Regions from separate parts of the Citrobacter sp. U14242 genome, predicted to be linked through region 1. Evidence: predicted binding sites of a transcription regulator. Region 1 holds the regulator's gene; each other region holds the start of a gene.
What was found. Region 1 encodes sigma-54, which starts transcription at its own class of promoters, with help from an activator protein. Its sites were predicted from a motif close to GTTGGCACANNTTTCGCTNT; they were not measured.
Positions count from the first base shown of each region.

Region 2: the regulator sigma-54 is predicted to act here: its motif matches at 3,195-3,214, upstream of glnK (P-II family nitrogen regulator).
Region 3: the regulator sigma-54 is predicted to act here: its motif matches at 2,234-2,253, upstream of glnA (glutamate--ammonia ligase).

Region 1 covers NZ_JBKGLW010000005.1:274,289-280,431, forward strand. Annotated here, with positions in the region: gene lptC (LPS export ABC transporter periplasmic protein LptC) at 1-118, shown strand, start outside; gene lptA (lipopolysaccharide ABC transporter substrate-binding protein LptA) at 87-641, shown strand; gene lptB (LPS export ABC transporter ATP-binding protein) at 648-1,373, shown strand; gene rpoN (RNA polymerase factor sigma-54) at 1,420-2,853, shown strand; gene hpf (ribosome hibernation promoting factor) at 2,876-3,163, shown strand; gene ptsN (PTS IIA-like nitrogen regulatory protein PtsN) at 3,247-3,738, shown strand; gene rapZ (RNase adapter RapZ) at 3,784-4,638, shown strand; gene npr (PTS phosphocarrier protein NPr) at 4,635-4,907, shown strand; gene mtgA (monofunctional biosynthetic peptidoglycan transglycosylase) at 5,010-5,729, opposite strand; gene elbB (isoprenoid biosynthesis glyoxalase ElbB) at 5,726-6,143, opposite strand, start outside.
Region 2 covers NZ_JBKGLW010000003.1:216,336-222,478, reverse strand. Annotated here, with positions in the region: gene ACLJXE_RS06045 (SmdA family multidrug ABC transporter permease/ATP-binding protein) at 1-1,238, shown strand, start outside; gene ACLJXE_RS06040 (SmdB family multidrug efflux ABC transporter permease/ATP-binding protein) at 1,231-3,009, shown strand; gene glnK (P-II family nitrogen regulator) at 3,266-3,604, shown strand; gene amtB (ammonium transporter AmtB) at 3,636-4,922, shown strand; gene tesB (acyl-CoA thioesterase II) at 4,996-5,856, opposite strand; gene ACLJXE_RS06020 (YbaY family lipoprotein) at 6,069-6,143, shown strand, end outside.
Region 3 covers NZ_JBKGLW010000014.1:11,649-17,791, reverse strand. Annotated here, with positions in the region: gene typA (ribosome-dependent GTPase TypA) at 136-1,959, opposite strand; gene glnA (glutamate--ammonia ligase) at 2,339-3,748, shown strand; gene glnL (nitrogen regulation protein NR(II)) at 4,031-5,080, shown strand; gene glnG (nitrogen regulation protein NR(I)) at 5,092-6,143, shown strand, end outside.

The sequences.
Region 1 (6,143 bases):
AACAACATTTAACTCCAGCGGACTGAAGATGCGCGGCAACTTACGCAGCAAGAACGCCGAGCTGATTGAAAAGGTTAGAACCTCATATGAAATCCAAAACAAACAAACTCAGCCTTAATCTTGTGCTTGCCAGCTCACTTCTGGCCGCCAGCATTCCGGCATTTGCCGTCACTGGCGATACCGAGCAGCCGATTCACATTGAATCGGACCAGCAGTCTCTGGATATGCAGGGCAACGTGGTGACGTTTACCGGCAATGTCATCGTGACGCAGGGCACGATCAAAATTAATGCCGATAAGGTCGTCGTCACTCGTCCGGGCGGTGAAGACGGTAAAGAAGTGATTGATGGTTATGGCAATCCGGCGACCTTTTACCAGATGCAGGACAATGGTAAACCGGTTAAAGGCCGCGCCTCACAGATGCACTATGAGCTGGCAAAAGATTTTGTCGTCCTTACCGGTAAGGCTTATCTGGAACAGCTCGATAGCAACATCACGGGCGATAAGATCACCTATCTGGTAAAAGAACAGAAAATGCAGGCCTTCAGTGAGAAAGGCAAACGCGTCACCACCGTTCTGGTTCCGTCGCAATTGCAGGACAAAAACAAGACCAAGACTCCGGCAGAGAAAAAAGGTAACTGATTCGTTATGGCAACATTAACTGCAAAGAATCTTGCAAAAGCCTACAAAGGCCGTCGTGTGGTGGAAGATGTCAGCCTGACCGTCAACTCCGGGGAGATCGTCGGTCTGCTCGGCCCTAACGGTGCGGGCAAAACAACAACCTTTTACATGGTAGTCGGTATTGTGCCGCGCGATGCTGGCAACATTATCATTGATGACGAAGATATCAGTCTGTTACCCCTGCATGCGCGTGCCCGTCGCGGTATCGGGTACTTACCGCAGGAAGCCTCTATTTTTCGTCGCCTGAGTGTATTTGATAACCTGATGGCGGTTCTGCAAATTCGTGATGATCTCTCCAGCGAGCAACGTGAAGATCGCGCCAATGAGCTGATGGAAGAATTCCATATCGAACATCTGCGTGACAGCCTTGGACAGGCACTCTCCGGTGGGGAACGCCGCCGTGTGGAGATCGCTCGCGCACTGGCCGCTAATCCAAAATTTATCCTGTTGGATGAACCCTTTGCCGGTGTTGACCCCATTTCCGTTATTGATATCAAACGTATTATTGAACACCTGCGCGACAGCGGGCTTGGCGTGCTGATTACCGACCATAACGTGCGCGAAACGCTGGCTGTTTGTGAGCGCGCCTACATTGTGAGCCAGGGACATCTGATCGCACACGGTACGCCGACAGAAATCCTGCAGGACGAGCACGTAAAACGCGTATACCTTGGGGAAGACTTCAGACTCTGATAGGGTAGTAGACTTCACGTCACCGCAGGAGACAACAACTCTGAACATGAAGCAAGGTTTGCAACTCAGGCTTAGCCAACAACTGGCGATGACGCCTCAGCTACAACAGGCTATCCGTCTGTTGCAGTTGTCCACGCTGGAACTTCAGCAAGAACTTCAGCAAGCGCTGGAAAGTAACCCACTGCTCGAGCAAACCGATCTTCACGACGAAATTGATACCCAGGAAAAGCAGGATAGCGAATCCCTCGATACGGCTGACGCACTCGAACAAAAAGAGATGCCGGAAGAGCTACCGCTGGATGCAAGTTGGGATGAGATTTACACCGCAGGTACGCCGTCTGGCACCAGCGGGGATTACATCGATGACGAGCTGCCTGTGTATCAGGGTGAAACCACGCAATCGCTGCAAGATTACCTGATGTGGCAGGTGGAACTGACTCCATTCTCAGACACCGATCGTGCTATTGCCACGTCAATTGTGGATGCAGTCGACGAAACAGGCTATCTCACCGTCACGCTGGACGACATTCTCGACAGCATGGGCGATGACGACGTCGGTATCGATGAAATCGAAGCCGTGCTTAAACGCGTTCAGCGGTTTGATCCCGTTGGCGTGGCGGCAAAAGATCTCCGCGATTGCTTACTGATCCAGCTTTCGCAGTTTGACAAAGCCACACCATGGCTGGAAGAAGCACGTCTGATCATCAGCGATCACCTTGATCTGCTCGCCAACCACGACTTCCGTACGCTGATGCGCGTAACCCGACTGAAAGAAGATGTGCTGAAAGAAGCCGTCAATCTTATCCAGTCGCTTGACCCAAGACCCGGACAGTCTATCCAGACCGGTGAACCAGAGTACGTGATCCCGGATGTGCTGGTGCGTAAGCATAACGATCGCTGGGTAGTAGAACTCAACAGTGACAGCATTCCGCGTTTACAGATTAACCAACACTACGCCGCTCTGTGCAATAACGCGCGCAATGATGCTGACAGCCAGTTTATTCGTAGCAACCTTCAGGATGCGAAATGGCTGATTAAAAGTCTGGAAAGCCGTAATGACACGCTATTGCGCGTAAGCCGCTGTATCGTTGAGCAACAACAGGCCTTCTTTGAGCAAGGCGAAGAGTATATGAAACCGATGGTTCTGGCAGATATCGCCCAGGCCGTCGAGATGCATGAATCGACCATTTCCCGAGTGACCACGCAAAAGTATCTGCACAGTCCACGCGGCATTTTTGAATTGAAGTATTTTTTCTCCAGTCACGTCAACACTGAAGGTGGAGGCGAAGCCTCTTCCACAGCAATCCGCGCACTGGTGAAGAAATTAATTGCTGCGGAGAACCCTGCGAAACCGCTGAGTGACAGCAAGTTAACCTCTATGCTGTCAGAACAAGGTATCATGGTGGCGCGCCGCACCGTTGCGAAGTACCGAGAGTCTTTATCCATTCCGCCGTCTAACCAGCGCAAACAGCTGGTTTGACCCAACCGATAAGGAAGACACTATGCAGCTCAACATCACTGGAAACAACGTCGAAATCACTGAGGCCCTGCGCGACTTTGTCACCACAAAGTTCGCCAAGCTTGAACAATATTTCGACCGGATTAATCAGGTCTATATTGTGTTGAAAGTGGAGAAGGTGACACACATCTCGGATGCAACACTGCATGTAAACGGTGGCGAAATTCATGCCAGCGCGGAAGGTCAGGATATGTACGCCGCCATTGACGGTTTAATTGATAAACTGGCTCGGCAGTTAACAAAACATAAAGATAAACTGAAACAGCACTAACTTGTCCGGGCAGTTAGCGGGTGCAGGACGGCCTGTTGTGAAACACAACGGGCCATTTGTACAGTTAGCGCTTAGGTGAAATTATGACAAATAACGATACGACTCTACAACTGAGCAATGTTCTTAACCAGGAATGTACACGCGCGGCCGTTCACTGCCAAAGCAAGAAACGCGCACTGGAAATCATCAGTGAACTGGCGGCAAAACAACTTAGTTTGCCTCCTCAGGTGGTATTTGAAGCCATTCTGACGCGTGAAAAAATGGGCAGTACCGGTATTGGCAATGGTATTGCCATTCCGCATGGAAAGCTGGAAGAGGACACCCTGCGTGCGGTTGGTGTATTTGTTCAACTTGAAACGCCAATCGCGTTCGATGCCATTGATAATCAGCCAGTCGATCTGCTTTTCGCCCTGCTGGTCCCGGCGGACCAAACCAAAACGCATTTGCATACGTTGTCACTGGTCGCAAAACGTCTGGCAGATAAAACCATCTGTCGTCGCCTGCGCGCCGCGCAGAGTGACCAGGAGTTGTATCAAATCATCACTGACACTGAAGGTGGACAGGATGAAGCATAACAACCCAATGGCATCTTTTTCTGTCGTTGTGAGGAGAAACAGTACATGGTACTGATGATCGTCAGCGGTCGTTCAGGGTCAGGTAAGTCTGTCGCCCTGCGCGCTCTGGAAGATATGGGTTTTTACTGCGTGGATAACCTTCCCGTCGTGTTGTTGCCCGAACTGGCTCGAACCCTCGCCGATCGCCAGATATCTGCGGCTGTCAGCATTGATGTGCGCAATATGCCCGAGTCCCCGGAGATTTTTGAGCAGGCAATGAGTAACCTGCCTGAAGGCTTCTCACCGCAACTGCTGTTCCTTGATGCCGACCGTAACACGCTGATTCGCCGCTACAGCGATACACGCCGTTTACACCCACTGTCCAGCAAGAATTTATCCCTGGAAAGCGCTATCGATAAAGAAAGCGATTTACTGGAGCCGTTGCGTTCGCGCGCTGACCTGATCGTAGACACCTCTGAAATGTCTGTGCACGAGCTGGCGGAAATGTTACGTACCCGACTGCTGGGCAAACGTGAACGTGAACTGACGATGGTATTTGAATCCTTTGGCTTTAAACACGGAATCCCTATCGATGCGGATTACGTCTTTGATGTCCGCTTCCTGCCTAACCCGCACTGGGATCCAAAGCTACGTCCGATGACCGGTCTGGACAGGCCCGTCGCAGCCTTTCTGGACAGACACACAGAAGTACACAATTTTATCTACCAGACTCGCAGCTACCTTGAGCTATGGTTACCCATGCTGGAGACCAACAACCGCAGCTACCTCACTGTAGCCATCGGCTGTACCGGCGGGAAACACCGTTCGGTGTATATTGCAGAGCAACTGGCAGACTACTTCCGCTCACGCGGTAAAAACGTGCAGTCACGCCATCGTACGCTGGAAAAACGCAAATCATGACCGTGAAGCAAACTGTTGAAATCACGAATAAGCTGGGCATGCATGCCCGGCCGGCAATGAAACTGTTTGAGCTAATGCAGGGTTTTGAAGCAGAAGTTCTGCTGCGTAATGATGAAGGAACGGAAGCCGAGGCAAACAGCGTTATCGCTCTGTTGATGCTGGATTCCGCCAAAGGACGCCAGATAGAAGTCGAAGCCACGGGTCCGCAAGAAGTTGAGGCCCTGGCAGCCGTGATTGCGCTGTTTAATTCGGGGTTTGATGAGGATTAGTTAAGTGCCTGATGCGCTGCGCTTATCGGGCCTACAAATCAACCGCTGCAGGCATCCGTAGGCCGGATAAGGCGTTTACGCCGCCATCCGGCAATAACCCCGTTAATACAGCTTATTTTCACGCATAAACGACTCACCGCCCAACTGGCGCATTTGGCGCATGATCCACGCCTGACGACTGCGCACATAGCCGGAAGGCGCACTCGCCTTAAAACGTAACGGATTGGGCAGAACCGCCGCCAGCAATGCCGCTTCAGACGGGCTAAGACGGCTGGCGGGTTTATGGAAATAGCGCTGTGATGCAGCCTCTACACCGAATACTCCATCACCAAACTCCGCAATATTCAAATAAACCGTCAGGATTCGTTTCTTACTCCAGACTGTTTCTATCCCCAGCGTTAACCCGGCCTCGAGCCCTTTGCGCACCCAGCTACGCCCATCCCACAAAAAGAGGTTTTTTGCCGTTTGTTGCGATAACGTCGAGGCGCCCCGAATACGGTTTTCATTACGTTCGTTATGCGCCAGCGCTTTCTCTATCGCAGAGACATCAAATCCCCAGTGGTCGGGAAATTTCTGGTCCTCAGCAGCAATGACAGCCAGTCCCATCCACGGTGATATCTCATCCATACTGACCCAATCAGAATGCGCCACATAGCCGAAATCACCCTGTATCCAGGCACCAAGCTGCCGCTCAATCATGACCGCCGAGAAAGGAACGGGCATCACGCTGAAGAGTGCTATACCCCCGCCCCAAAACACGGCGAGGACAATAATTGCCCGCAGAAATAGACGTCGCAGAAAGGCGGTAGCCCCTTTTCTCATTCAGCCAGCACCAGCACACGCGAGACCAGTTTGTCGATCCCACTCGCCACCTGGGCGATATCCTGCGCCAGCATATAAGCAGGTGTGGTGACAACTTTATTATCTTCATCAACCACAATGTCATCGACCGGGCAAGGCACATGTTCAGCGCCCATCTCCTCCAGCACTTCCGCTGTATCGATGTCAGTGCCAATTGTCAGACGCAGCGGGAAGTCAAAAATCTTAGGTAACATAGCAGGAGCAATACACATGAATCCCAGGGGTTTACCGGCCTGATGCAGCGCCTTCGCCAGTGCGGCCAAGTCGCTATCAACCCGACATTCAGTGCCCTGGCTGGCAAAATTGCTCAGATTTTTTGCTGCGCCAAACCCGCCAGGCACGATTAGCGCATCCAGCTCCGCTGCAGCCGCCAGG
Region 2 (6,143 bases), on a different contig from region 1:
GCGATCGACTCCATAACCGCTTTAAGGTTGCGCAAGCAGCGTTCTCCAGTCTTAACGATCGTACTCAGGAAAGTCTTACCAGTATCCGTATGATTAAGGCTTTTGGTCTGGAAGACCGACAGTCGGCGCTATTTGCCGCAGATGCTAAAGATACCGGCAAGAAAAACTTGCGGGTCGCCCGCATTGACGCCCGTTTTGACCCCACGATTTATATCGCCATTGGTATGGCTAACCTGCTGGCAATCGCCGGAGGAAGTTGGATGGTGGTTCATGGTTCTCTGACCCTTGGTCAGTTAACCAGCTTTATGATGTATCTCGGTCTGATGATCTGGCCGATGCTGGCACTGGCATGGATGTTTAACATTGTTGAGCGCGGCAGCGCCGCATATAGCCGTATTCGCGCGATGCTGTCTGAAGCCCCCGTGGTGGATGATGGCAAAGAACCCGTACCAGAAGGACGTGGTGAGTTAGCGGTGGCCATTCGCGAATTTCGCTACCCGCAAACGGCTCATTCGGTGCTGGAGAATGTGAATTTCCAGCTTAAGCCAGGGCAGATGCTGGGTATTTGTGGTCCAACTGGGGCAGGGAAAAGTACCGTACTATCGCTGCTCCAGCGCCATTTCGATATCACTCAAGGGGATGTGCGTTTTCATGGTATTCCGTTAACGCGCTTGCAGCTTGATAGCTGGCGTAGCCGCCTGGCAGTGGTCAGCCAGACACCTTTCTTGTTCTCGGATACGGTCGCCAACAACATAGCGCTTGGACGCCCGCAGGCCACGCAGGATGAAATTGAACATGTTGCACGTCTGGCCAGCGTGCATGAGGATATTTTACGTCTTCCTCAGGGGTATGACACTGAAGTGGGTGAACGCGGCGTGATGCTGTCCGGTGGACAAAAACAGCGTATTTCTATCGCTCGTGCGCTGCTGCTGAATGCTGAAATCCTGATTCTTGACGATGCGTTATCGGCGGTGGATGGTCGTACTGAACATCAAATTCTGCATAACCTGCGCCAGTGGGGAGAAGGCAGAACCGTGATAATCAGCGCTCACCGTTTATCTGCGCTGACAGAAGCCAATGAAATTATCGTGATGCAGCACGGACATATTGCTCAGCGTGGCAAACATGATGCGCTGGTGCAACAACCTGGCTGGTATCGTGATATGTACCGTTATCAGCAACTGGAAGCGGCATTGTCTGATGCGCCGGAAATCGACGAGGAGGCGGCTAATGCGTAGTTTTGGACAATTATGGCCGACCCTGAAAAGGTTGCTGGCGTACGGCTCGCCGTGGCGAAAACAGCTCTCTATCGCTGTTGTCATGCTGTGGGTAGCAGCAGCGGCGGAAGTTAGTGGTCCGCTGCTCATCAGCTATTTTATCGACAACATGGTGGCGAAAAACAATTTGCCGCTGGCGATGGTGGCTGGGCTGGTGGCGGCATATGTCGGTCTGCAACTGTTGGCGGCGGGCCTGCATTACGCGCAATCATTACTCTTTAACCAGGCGGCCGTTGGTGTGGTGCAGCAGCTACGTACCGATGTGATGGATGCCGCGCTGCGTCAGCCGCTCAGTGCTTTTGATACTCAGCCTGTCGGGCAGCTTATCTCCCGGGTGACCAATGATACCGAAGTGATCCGCGACCTGTACGTGACGGTAGTCGCGACGGTACTGCGCAGCGCCGCCTTAATTGGTGCCATGCTGGTAGCGATGTTCAGCCTTGAATGGCGAATGGCGCTGGTTGCGATGGTCATATTCCCGGCTGTACTGGTGGTGATGGTGATTTATCAGCGCTATAGCACCCCCATTGTGCGTCGCGTTCGCGCCTATCTGGCGGATATCAACGATGGCTTTAACGAAGTGATTAACGGCATGAGCGTGATCCAGCAGTTCCGCCAGCAGGCGCGTTTTGGTGAGCGAATGGGCGAAGCCAGCCGTTCGCACTATATGGCGCGCATGCAAACGCTGCGCCTGGATGGCTTTTTGTTGCGCCCGTTGCTCAGCTTGTTTTCTGCCCTGATCCTCTGCGGTTTGCTAATGCTGTTTAGCTTTACATCCGGCACGTCCATTGAGGTTGGGGTGCTGTATGCGTTTATCAGCTATCTGGGGCGTTTGAACGAGCCGTTGATCGAGCTGACGACCCAGCAATCAATGCTGCAACAGGCGGTGGTCGCGGGTGAACGTGTATTTGAACTGATGGATGGCCCACGCCAGCGTTATGGTGAGGATATCCAACCCCTGAAAAGTGGGGACATTGAGGTTGATAACGTCTCTTTTGCCTATCGTGACGACAATCTGGTGCTGCAAAACATCAGTTTGTCCGTACCTTCTCGTCGTTTTGTTGCGTTGGTTGGGCACACCGGTAGCGGCAAGAGTACGCTCGCCAGCCTGCTGATGGGGTACTACCCGTTGACGCAGGGTGATATTCGTCTGGACGGACGACCGCTGTCTTCGTTGAGCCACAGTGTGTTACGCCAGGGCGTTGCGATGGTGCAGCAGGATCCGGTGGTGATGGCGGATACCTTCCTGGCAAACGTCACGCTGGGTCGCGATATTTCTGAAGAGCGGGTATGGCAGGCGCTGGAGACGGTGCAACTGGCAGAACTGGCGCGCGGGCTGAGTGACGGTATTCATACCCGACTGGGCGAGCAGGGCAATAATTTATCAGTCGGGCAGAAACAGCTGCTGGCGCTGGCGCGCGTGCTGGTCGAAACGCCGCAGGTGCTGATTCTGGACGAAGCGACGGCCAGCATTGACTCCGGTACTGAACAGGCTATTCAGCAGGCGTTGGCAGCGGTGCGTGAGCACACCACGCTGGTGGTGATTGCGCATCGGTTATCCACCATTGTCGATGCCGACACCATTCTGGTACTGCACCGGGGGCAGGCCGTTGAGCGCGGCACGCACCAGCAACTGCTTGCCGCACAGGGCCGCTACTGGCAAATGTATCAACTGCAGTTGGCGGGCGAAGAGCTGGCGGCTAGCGTAAACGAAGATTCGGCAATCGCCTGATGGCGCTGCGTTTATCAGGCCTACAGCCAGTGTGGTTTTGTCGGCCTGATGACGCGTTTTCGCCGCCATCCTGCATTCAACAATCTGGTGCAAAAATGTAACGCACTATGCACCGTTTTAGTGCGTTTTTTCTTTTTCTATCCTGGCCGTACCCCGCGCGGCTGAATCATCCCGCGTTTTTCATTCCTGGCACACCCCTTGCAATGTTCAGCATGTGTATCTGCAGCCACTACTGAATTCTGACTGGAGGGGATCTATGAAGCTGGTTACCGTGGTAATCAAACCGTTCAAACTGGAAGACGTCCGTGAAGCATTGTCGTCTATTGGTATTCAGGGGCTGACCGTCACCGAAGTGAAAGGGTTTGGCCGACAAAAAGGTCATGCCGAGTTGTACCGGGGAGCGGAATACAGCGTCAACTTCTTACCCAAAGTGAAGATTGATGTGGCAATTGCTGATGACCAACTGGATGGCGTAATTGATGTCATCAGTAAGGCCGCCTACACCGGAAAAATTGGCGACGGCAAAATTTTCGTCGCCGAGCTACAACGCGTGATTCGTATTCGTACCGGCGAAGCCGACGAAGCCGCACTGTAACGTCTGGCACACAGTGATAGGAAACCAAAAAATGAAGATAGCAACGATGAAAACGGGTATTGCATCACTGGCGCTGCTGCCGGGACTGGTGATGGCGGCACCGGCGGTCGCGGATAAAGCCGATAACGCTTTTATGATGATTTGCACTGCGCTGGTGCTGTTTATGACCATCCCTGGCATTGCGTTGTTCTACGGCGGTTTAATTCGCGGTAAGAACGTGCTGTCAATGCTGACCCAGGTTACGGTGACATTCGCTCTGGTCTGTATTTTGTGGGTCGTTTATGGCTACTCACTGACTTTCGGCGAAGGAAATAATTTTTTTGGTAACTTCAACTGGGTCATGTTGAAGAATATTGCACTGACGGCGGTGACGGGGAGTATCTATCAGTATATTCACGTTGCTTTTCAGGGGTCTTTCGCCTGTATCACTGTTGGGCTTATCGTTGGTGCGCTGGCGGAGCGTATACGGTTCTCGGCGGTGCTGATTTTTGTGGTGGTGTGGCTGACGCTGTCTTACATTCCTATTGCACACATGGTCTGGGGCGGTGGTTTGCTGGCTACTCATGGTGCGCTGGATTTTGCTGGCGGCACGGTAGTACATATCAACGCCGCGATTGCCGGTCTGGTTGGGGCTTATCTGATTGGTAAACGGGTCGGTTTTGGCAAAGAAGCGTTTAAGCCACATAACCTGCCAATGGTTTTTACCGGCACGGCTATTCTCTATATCGGCTGGTTTGGCTTTAACGCTGGTTCCGCGGGTATGGCGAATGAAATTGCCGCGCTGGCCTTCGTGAATACCGTTGTTGCAACCGCGGCCGCTATTCTTGGCTGGATCTTCGGTGAATGGGCGCTGCGTGGCAAACCATCATTGCTGGGAGCCTGTTCCGGTGCCATTGCGGGTCTGGTTGGTGTGACGCCTGCCTGTGGTTACATCGGTGTTGGTGGTGCGTTGATCATCGGCGTGGTTGCTGGTTTGGCGGGGCTGTGGGGCGTGACGATGCTGAAGCGCTTTCTGCGTGTTGATGACCCGTGTGATGTCTTCGGTGTTCACGGTGTCTGTGGCATTGTCGGATGTATCCTGACTGGCGTATTTGCCGCCAGCTCTTTAGGGGGGGTAGGATTTGCCGAAGGCGTTACCATGGGGCATCAGCTTCTGGTCCAACTGGAAAGTGTGGCGATCACCATTGTCTGGTCCGGTGTCGTGGCATTTATCGGCTATAAGTTGGCGGACATGACGGTAGGTCTGCGCGTACCGGAAGAGCAGGAGCGTGAAGGGCTGGATGTGAACAGCCACGGCGAAAACGCCTACAACGCCTGATGTTTCAATTTCTCGGATGGTGCTAAATGCTTTTCCGGCCTACGACAATTTATCCTGTAGGCCGGAAAAGAAATCAATTACGATTACGCATTACCCCTTCCTGCACGGTAGAGGCGACCAGCACGCCATCCTGAGTATAAAACTCCCCGCGTACAAACCCCCTGGCACCAGAGGCAGATGTACTTTCTACGTTGTACAACAACCACTCATTGATATTAAAAGGACGATGGAACCACATCGAATGGTCGATCGTGGCTATCTGAATCCCTTTTTCCAGAAAACCAATGCCATATGGTTGTAAAGCAACAGGCAGGAAGTTCAGATCGGAGGCGTAACCAAGCAGATACTGATGTACACGAAGATCGTCCTGCAGCGTGCCGTTAGCGCGTATCCACACCTGGCGAGTCGGGTTGGCAACGTGACCTTTTAACGGATTATGAAATTCCACCGGACGTACTTCCAGTGGGCGGTCGTTGATAAATTTTTCTTTCAACAGCGGTGGCAGCAGGTGAGCTACTGAACGGGCGATCTCAGTTTCTGATTTAAGCTCTTCAGGGCCAGGCGCATCCGGCATCTCTTTTTGATGCTCAAACCCGTCTTCTGGTGCCTGGAAAGAGGCGGTCATATAAAAAATGGGTTTCCCATTCTGGATCGCGGCAACGCGGCGGGCGCTGAAGCTGTTACCATCGCGCAGCACTTCTACATCATAGATGATGGGCTTTTGGCTATCGCCTGGCCGTAAAAAGTAGCTGTGGAAGGAATGCACCAGACGTTCTTCCGGCACGGTCTCTTTCGCGGCGTACAACGCCTGACCGACAACTTGTCCACCAAAAACCTGACGTAACCCTAAGTCTTCACTTTGGCCCCGAAAGAGTCCTTCTTCAATTTTTTCCAGATTTAACAATGTCAGCAAATTTTTCAGTGCCAGACTCATACGTGCTCTCCAGGTAATAGCGATCTCGCAGCGAGGTAGGCAGAGTATAACGCAATTTTAAAAGTGGTCCGATGGGTGCAATTGTCTGAATTACAGGCCTATTGCAAGCAGAAATTGCTAATTTGTGCCACACTTAGTCATGTTATGCTTTTGTTAACCACTCTTCTGGCGAGGAAAGTTCTCGTTGGTGCATAGATGATAAGGAGAATTTAATGAAACTCGTGCACATGGTAAGTGGTTTAGCGGTTGCGGTCGCTCTGGCGGCCTGTGCTGGTAAAAGTGCAGAT
Region 3 (6,143 bases), on a different contig from region 1:
GACAAAGCTCTCTTATGACGGGGTTCATACAGAAAAAGAGAGCACATGCGGTGGAGTTTGCCCAAAAATGAGGAACGACAGGCAAAAAAAAACCCCACCTCGTAAGGCGGGGTCTTGTCACGAGAAGAGCGTTAATTACTCTTCTTTCGCACCACGCATTGCACGGCGACGATCGTTTTCAGTCAGGTGACGTTTACGAATACGGATAGAAGTTGGTGTTACTTCTACCAGTTCGTCGTCATCGATGAATTCCAGAGCCTGCTCCAGAGTCATCTTAACCGGCGGAACCAGAACCGTTGCTTCGTCAGTACCGGACGCACGCATGTTGGTCAGTTTCTTACCGGTCAGGCAGTTTACAGTCAGGTCGTTAGAACGGCTGTGAATACCGATGATCTGGCCTTCGTAAACTTCAGCACCGTGACCCAGGAACAGCTTACCGCGGTCCTGCAGGCTGAACAGTGCGAACGCAACTGCTTTACCCTGGCCGTTGGAGATCAGTACGCCGTTCTGACGCTGACCCACATCACCCGCACGAACGTCGTCGTAGTGGCTGAAGGTGGAGTACAGCAGACCGGTACCGGAAGTCATGGTCATGAATTCTGAACGGAAGCCGATCAAACCACGGCTTGGGATCACGTAGTCAAGACGTACGCGGCCTTTGCCATCTGGATTCATGTTTTTCAGGTCGCCTTTACGCTCACCCAGAGCCTGCATCACAGAACCCTGATGCTGCTCTTCGACGTCCAGCGTTACGTTTTCGAACGGCTCTTGTTTACGGCCATCGATTTCGCGGAAGATTACTTTCGGACGGGAAACCGCCATTTCGAAACCTTCACGACGCATGTTTTCGATCAGAACTGACAGGTGCAGCTCACCACGACCGGATACACGGAATGCATCCGCATCTTCGGTTTCTTCAACGCGCAGCGCAACGTTGTGCACCAGTTCTTTGTTCAGGCGGTCAAGGATCTGACGAGAGGTAACATATTTACCTTCTTTACCACAGAACGGAGAGGTGTTTACGCAGAAGAACATGGTTACGGTCGGTTCATCAACGGACAGAGCTGGCAGCGCTTCGACGTTCTGCGGGTCGCAGATGGTGTCGGAGATGTTCAGTTCACCCAGACCGGTGATCGCGATGATATCGCCTGCTTCGGCAATATCACTCTCGATACGCTCCAGACCCAGATGGGTCAGAACTTTACCGACTTTACCGTTACGGGTTTTGCCTTCGCTATCAATGATAGTGATCTGCTGGTTCGGTTTAACTTTACCGCGTTTGATGCGGCCGATACCGATTACGCCAACGTAGTTGTTGTAGTCCAGCTGGGAGATTTGCATCTGCAGCGGGCCATCAAGGTCTACGTTCGGAGCCGGTACGCGATCAACGATGGTCTGATACAGCGGAGTCATGTCTTCAGCCATGTCTTCGTGATCCAGACCAGCGATACCGTTCAGCGCGGAAGCGTAAACGATCGGGAAGTCCAGCTGCTCATCGGTAGCGTCGAGGTTAACGAACAGGTCAAATACCTGGTCAACAACCCAGTCAGGGCGCGCGCCAGGACGGTCAACTTTGTTGATAACAACAATTGGCTTCAGGCCATGGGCAAAGGCTTTTTTGGTCACGAAGCGCGTCTGCGGCATCGGACCGTCCATTGCATCCACCACCAGCAGCACGGAGTCGACCATGGACATTACACGTTCAACTTCACCACCGAAGTCGGCGTGCCCTGGGGTATCAACGATGTTGATACGGTAGTCATTCCATTTGATAGCGGTGTTTTTAGCGAGGATGGTAATCCCACGCTCTTTCTCCAAATCGTTGGAGTCCATCACGCGCTCTTGGGTTTCAGCACGTGCATCGAACGTACCGGATTGTTGGAGCAGCTTGTCTACCAGGGTCGTTTTACCATGGTCTACGTGCGCGATGATGGCGATGTTACGCAAATTTTCGATCACAACTTTGCCTCAGGCATTTTAGAAATAGCGCGTTATTGTACACGGATTAATCGCAGTACAAAACAGGATCACAAACATCCTCCGCAAACAAGTATTGCAGAGTTTCTTTGTGATCACATTCACGGAGCGTTAAAAGGGGTAATCTGAGCTGCTTTGCACCAATATGGTGCTTAATGTTCACATTAAAGCACTATAATGGTGCAACACAACCTTCATGGTGCAGCCCCTTTGCACGATGGTGCGCATGATAACGCCTTTTAGGGGCAATTTAAAAGTTGGCACAGATTTCGCTTTATATTTTTTACGGCGACACGGCCAATTTTTGCAGAATTGAAGACTTCGTTACCACGACGACAATGACCAATCCGGGAGAGTAAGTATGTCCGCTGAACACGTTTTGACGATGCTGAACGAACACGAAGTGAAGTTTGTTGATTTGCGCTTCACCGACACTAAAGGTAAAGAACAGCACGTCACTATTCCTGCTCATCAGGTAAATGCCGAATTCTTTGAAGAAGGCAAAATGTTTGACGGCTCCTCAATCGGTGGCTGGAAAGGCATTAACGAATCAGACATGGTGCTGATGCCAGATGCTTCCACCGCGCTCATTGACCCGTTCTTTGAAGAGTCTACCCTGATCATCCGTTGCGATATCCTGGAACCAGGTACGCTGCAGGGCTACGACCGCGACCCGCGCTCCATCGCGAAACGCGCTGAAGAATACCTGCGCGCTACTGGCATCGCAGACACCGTTCTGTTCGGGCCAGAGCCAGAGTTCTTCCTGTTTGACGACATCCGTTTCGGCGCGTCTATTTCCGGTTCTCACGTCGCTATCGATGACATCGAAGGCGCATGGAACTCCTCCACCAAATACGAAGGTGGCAACAAAGGTCACCGTCCTGGCGTCAAAGGCGGTTACTTCCCGGTTCCTCCGGTAGATTCTTCTCAGGACATCCGTTCTACCATGTGTCTGATCATGGAAGAGATGGGTCTGGTTGTTGAAGCGCACCACCACGAAGTCGCGACCGCGGGTCAGAACGAAATCGCAACCCGCTTTAACACCATGACTAAAAAAGCGGACGAAATTCAGATCTACAAATATGTCGTTCACAACGTTGCGCACCGTTTCGGTAAAACGGCGACCTTTATGCCAAAACCGATGTTTGGCGATAACGGCTCCGGCATGCACTGCCACATGTCCCTGTCCAAGAACGGCGTAAACCTGTTCTCTGGTGACAAATATGCAGGTCTGTCTGAGCAGGCGCTGTACTACATCGGCGGCGTTATTAAGCACGCTAAAGCGATCAACGCCCTGGCGAACCCGACCACCAACTCTTACAAGCGTCTGGTCCCGGGTTATGAAGCACCGGTCATGTTGGCTTACTCTGCCCGTAACCGTTCTGCGTCCATTCGTATTCCAGTTGTTGCTTCTCCGAAAGCGCGTCGTATCGAAGTGCGCTTCCCGGACCCGGCAGCTAACCCGTACCTGTGCTTTGCTGCACTGCTGATGGCTGGCCTGGACGGTATTAAGAACAAGATCCACCCAGGCGAAGCAATGGACAAAAACCTGTATGACCTGCCGCCGGAAGAAGCGAAAGAGATCCCACAGGTTGCAGGCTCTCTGGAAGAAGCACTAAAAGAACTGGATCTGGACCGCGAGTTCCTGACCGCAGGCGGCGTGTTCACCAATGAAGCGATCGATGCGTACATTGCACTGCGTCGCGAAGAAGATGACCGCGTGCGCATGACTCCGCACCCGGTAGAGTTTGAGCTGTACTACAGCGTTTAATCGTTTGAGTTGCCGTGGAACTTTTAGCCTGCTCAGGCAGGCTTGAGATCGATGGCGAATGATAGGACGCCTGATGGCGCAAACTTATCAGGCCTGGCGGGTAACATTACCTTGCAGGCCGGATAAGGCAGAGCCGCCATCCGGCATCTACGTTTGCCAGTCATCTGTAGCCCATCTCTGGATGGGCTTTTTTCTCCACTAACAACCTGTTCTCTCGCGCTTTTTATGCATAAAAAGCTATAATGCACTAAATTGGTGCAACACTTTTCTGGAGACTGCTGAATGGCAACCGGCACGCTGCCCGATGCTGGGCAGATCCTCAATTCGTTAATCAACAGTATTTTACTCGTCGACGATGAGCTGGCGGTGCATTACGCCAACCCGGCGGCGCAACAACTGCTCGCGCAAAGTTCCCGCAAACTGTTTGGCACACCGCTGCCCGATCTACTGAGTTATTTCTCCCTGAACATTGGGCTGATGCGAGAAAGCCTGGAAGCGGGCCAGGGCTTCACGGATAACGAAGTGATGCTGGTGATAGACAGTCACTCACATATCCTCTCTGTGACCGCGCAGAGGCTGCCTGATGGCCTTATCCTGCTGGAGATGGCACCTATGGATAACCAGCGCCGTCTGAGTCAGGAGCAACTGCAGCATGCCCAGCAGATTGCTGCCCGCGATCTGGTGCGTGGTCTGGCGCACGAAATTAAAAATCCGTTGGGCGGCCTGCGCGGAGCAGCTCAGCTTCTTGGCAAAGCGCTTCCGGACCCGGCGCTGACGGAATATACCAAAGTCATTATTGAGCAGGCTGACCGCCTGCGTAATCTGGTTGATCGACTGTTGGGGCCGCAACAGCCAGGAATGCACATCACGGAAAGTATTCATAAAGTGGCAGAGCGCGTGGTGGCGCTGGTGTCGATGGAGCTCCCCGAAAACGTCACGCTGATTCGTGATTACGACCCGAGCCTGCCAGAACTGCTGCACGATCCGGATCAGATAGAACAAGTTCTGCTGAATATCGTGCGTAATGCTCTTCAGGCGCTGGGACCGGAAGGCGGAGAAATTATTCTGCGCACCCGCACCGCGTTTCAGCTTACGCTGCACGGTATGCGCTACCGTCTGGCGGCACGTATTGATGTCGAGGACAACGGTCCGGGCATTCCCTCGCATTTGCAGGATACACTGTTCTACCCAATGGTCAGCGGCCGCGAAGGCGGTACCGGACTTGGATTATCCATCGCCCGTAATTTGATCGATCAACATTCCGGCAAAATTGAATTTACCAGTTGGCCGGGTCATACCGAATTCTCGGTTTACCTGCCTATCAGGAAATAAAGGTGACGTTTATGCAACGAGGAATAGTCTGGGTAGTTGATGACGATAGTTCCATCCGTTGGGTGCTTGAACGTGCGCTCGCAGGGGCAGGACTAAGCTGCACCACATTTGAAAGTGGTAAAGAGGTGCTGGATGCGCTTGCCAGCAAAACGCCGGACGTGCTGTTGTCGGATATCCGCATGCCGGGGATGGACGGTCTGACGCTGTTAAAACAGATTAAGCAGCGTCACCAGATGCTTCCGGTCATCATAATGACTGCTCATTCCGATCTGGATGCCGCCGTGAGCGCTTACCAGCAAGGGGCGTTCGACTATCTGCCCAAACCTTTTGATATTGACGAAGCGGTAGCGCTGGTCGAGCGCGCCATAAGCCATTATCAGGAACAGCAGCAGCCGCGTAATATTCAGATCAACGGCCCGACCACCGATATCATCGGCGAAGCGCCCGCGATGCAGGATGTGTTCCGCATCATTGGCCGCCTCTCCCGCTCGTCAATCAGTGTGCTGATCAACGGAGAATCCGGGACGGGTAAAGAGCTGGTCGCCCACGCCCTGCACCGCCACAGCCCGCGCGTCAAAGCACCGTTTATCGCGCTTAACATGGCCGCCATTCCGAAGGATTTGATTGAGTCTGAACTATTTGGCCACGAAAAAGGGGCGTTTACCGGGGCGAATACCATTCGTCAGGGGCGTTTCGAACAGGCTGATGGCGGCACCCTCTTCCTTGATGAAATTGGCGATATGCCGCTGGACGTGCAGACACGTTTGTTGCGCGTATTAGCCGATGGACAGTTTTACCGCGTTGGCGGTTACGCCCCCGTAAAGGTAGATGTTCGGATTATCGCGGCCACCCACCAGAACCTGGAACTGCGCGTGCAGGAAGGCAAATTCCGTGAGGATTTATTCCACCGTCTGAACGTAATTCGCGTTCATTTGCCCCCGCTGCGTGAGCGTCGGGAAGATATCCCCCGTCTGGCACGTCATTTCCTGCAGGAAGCCGCCCGCGAGTTGGGTGTGGAAGCCAAGCAACTCCACCCAGAAACCGAAGCGGCACTTACGCGTCT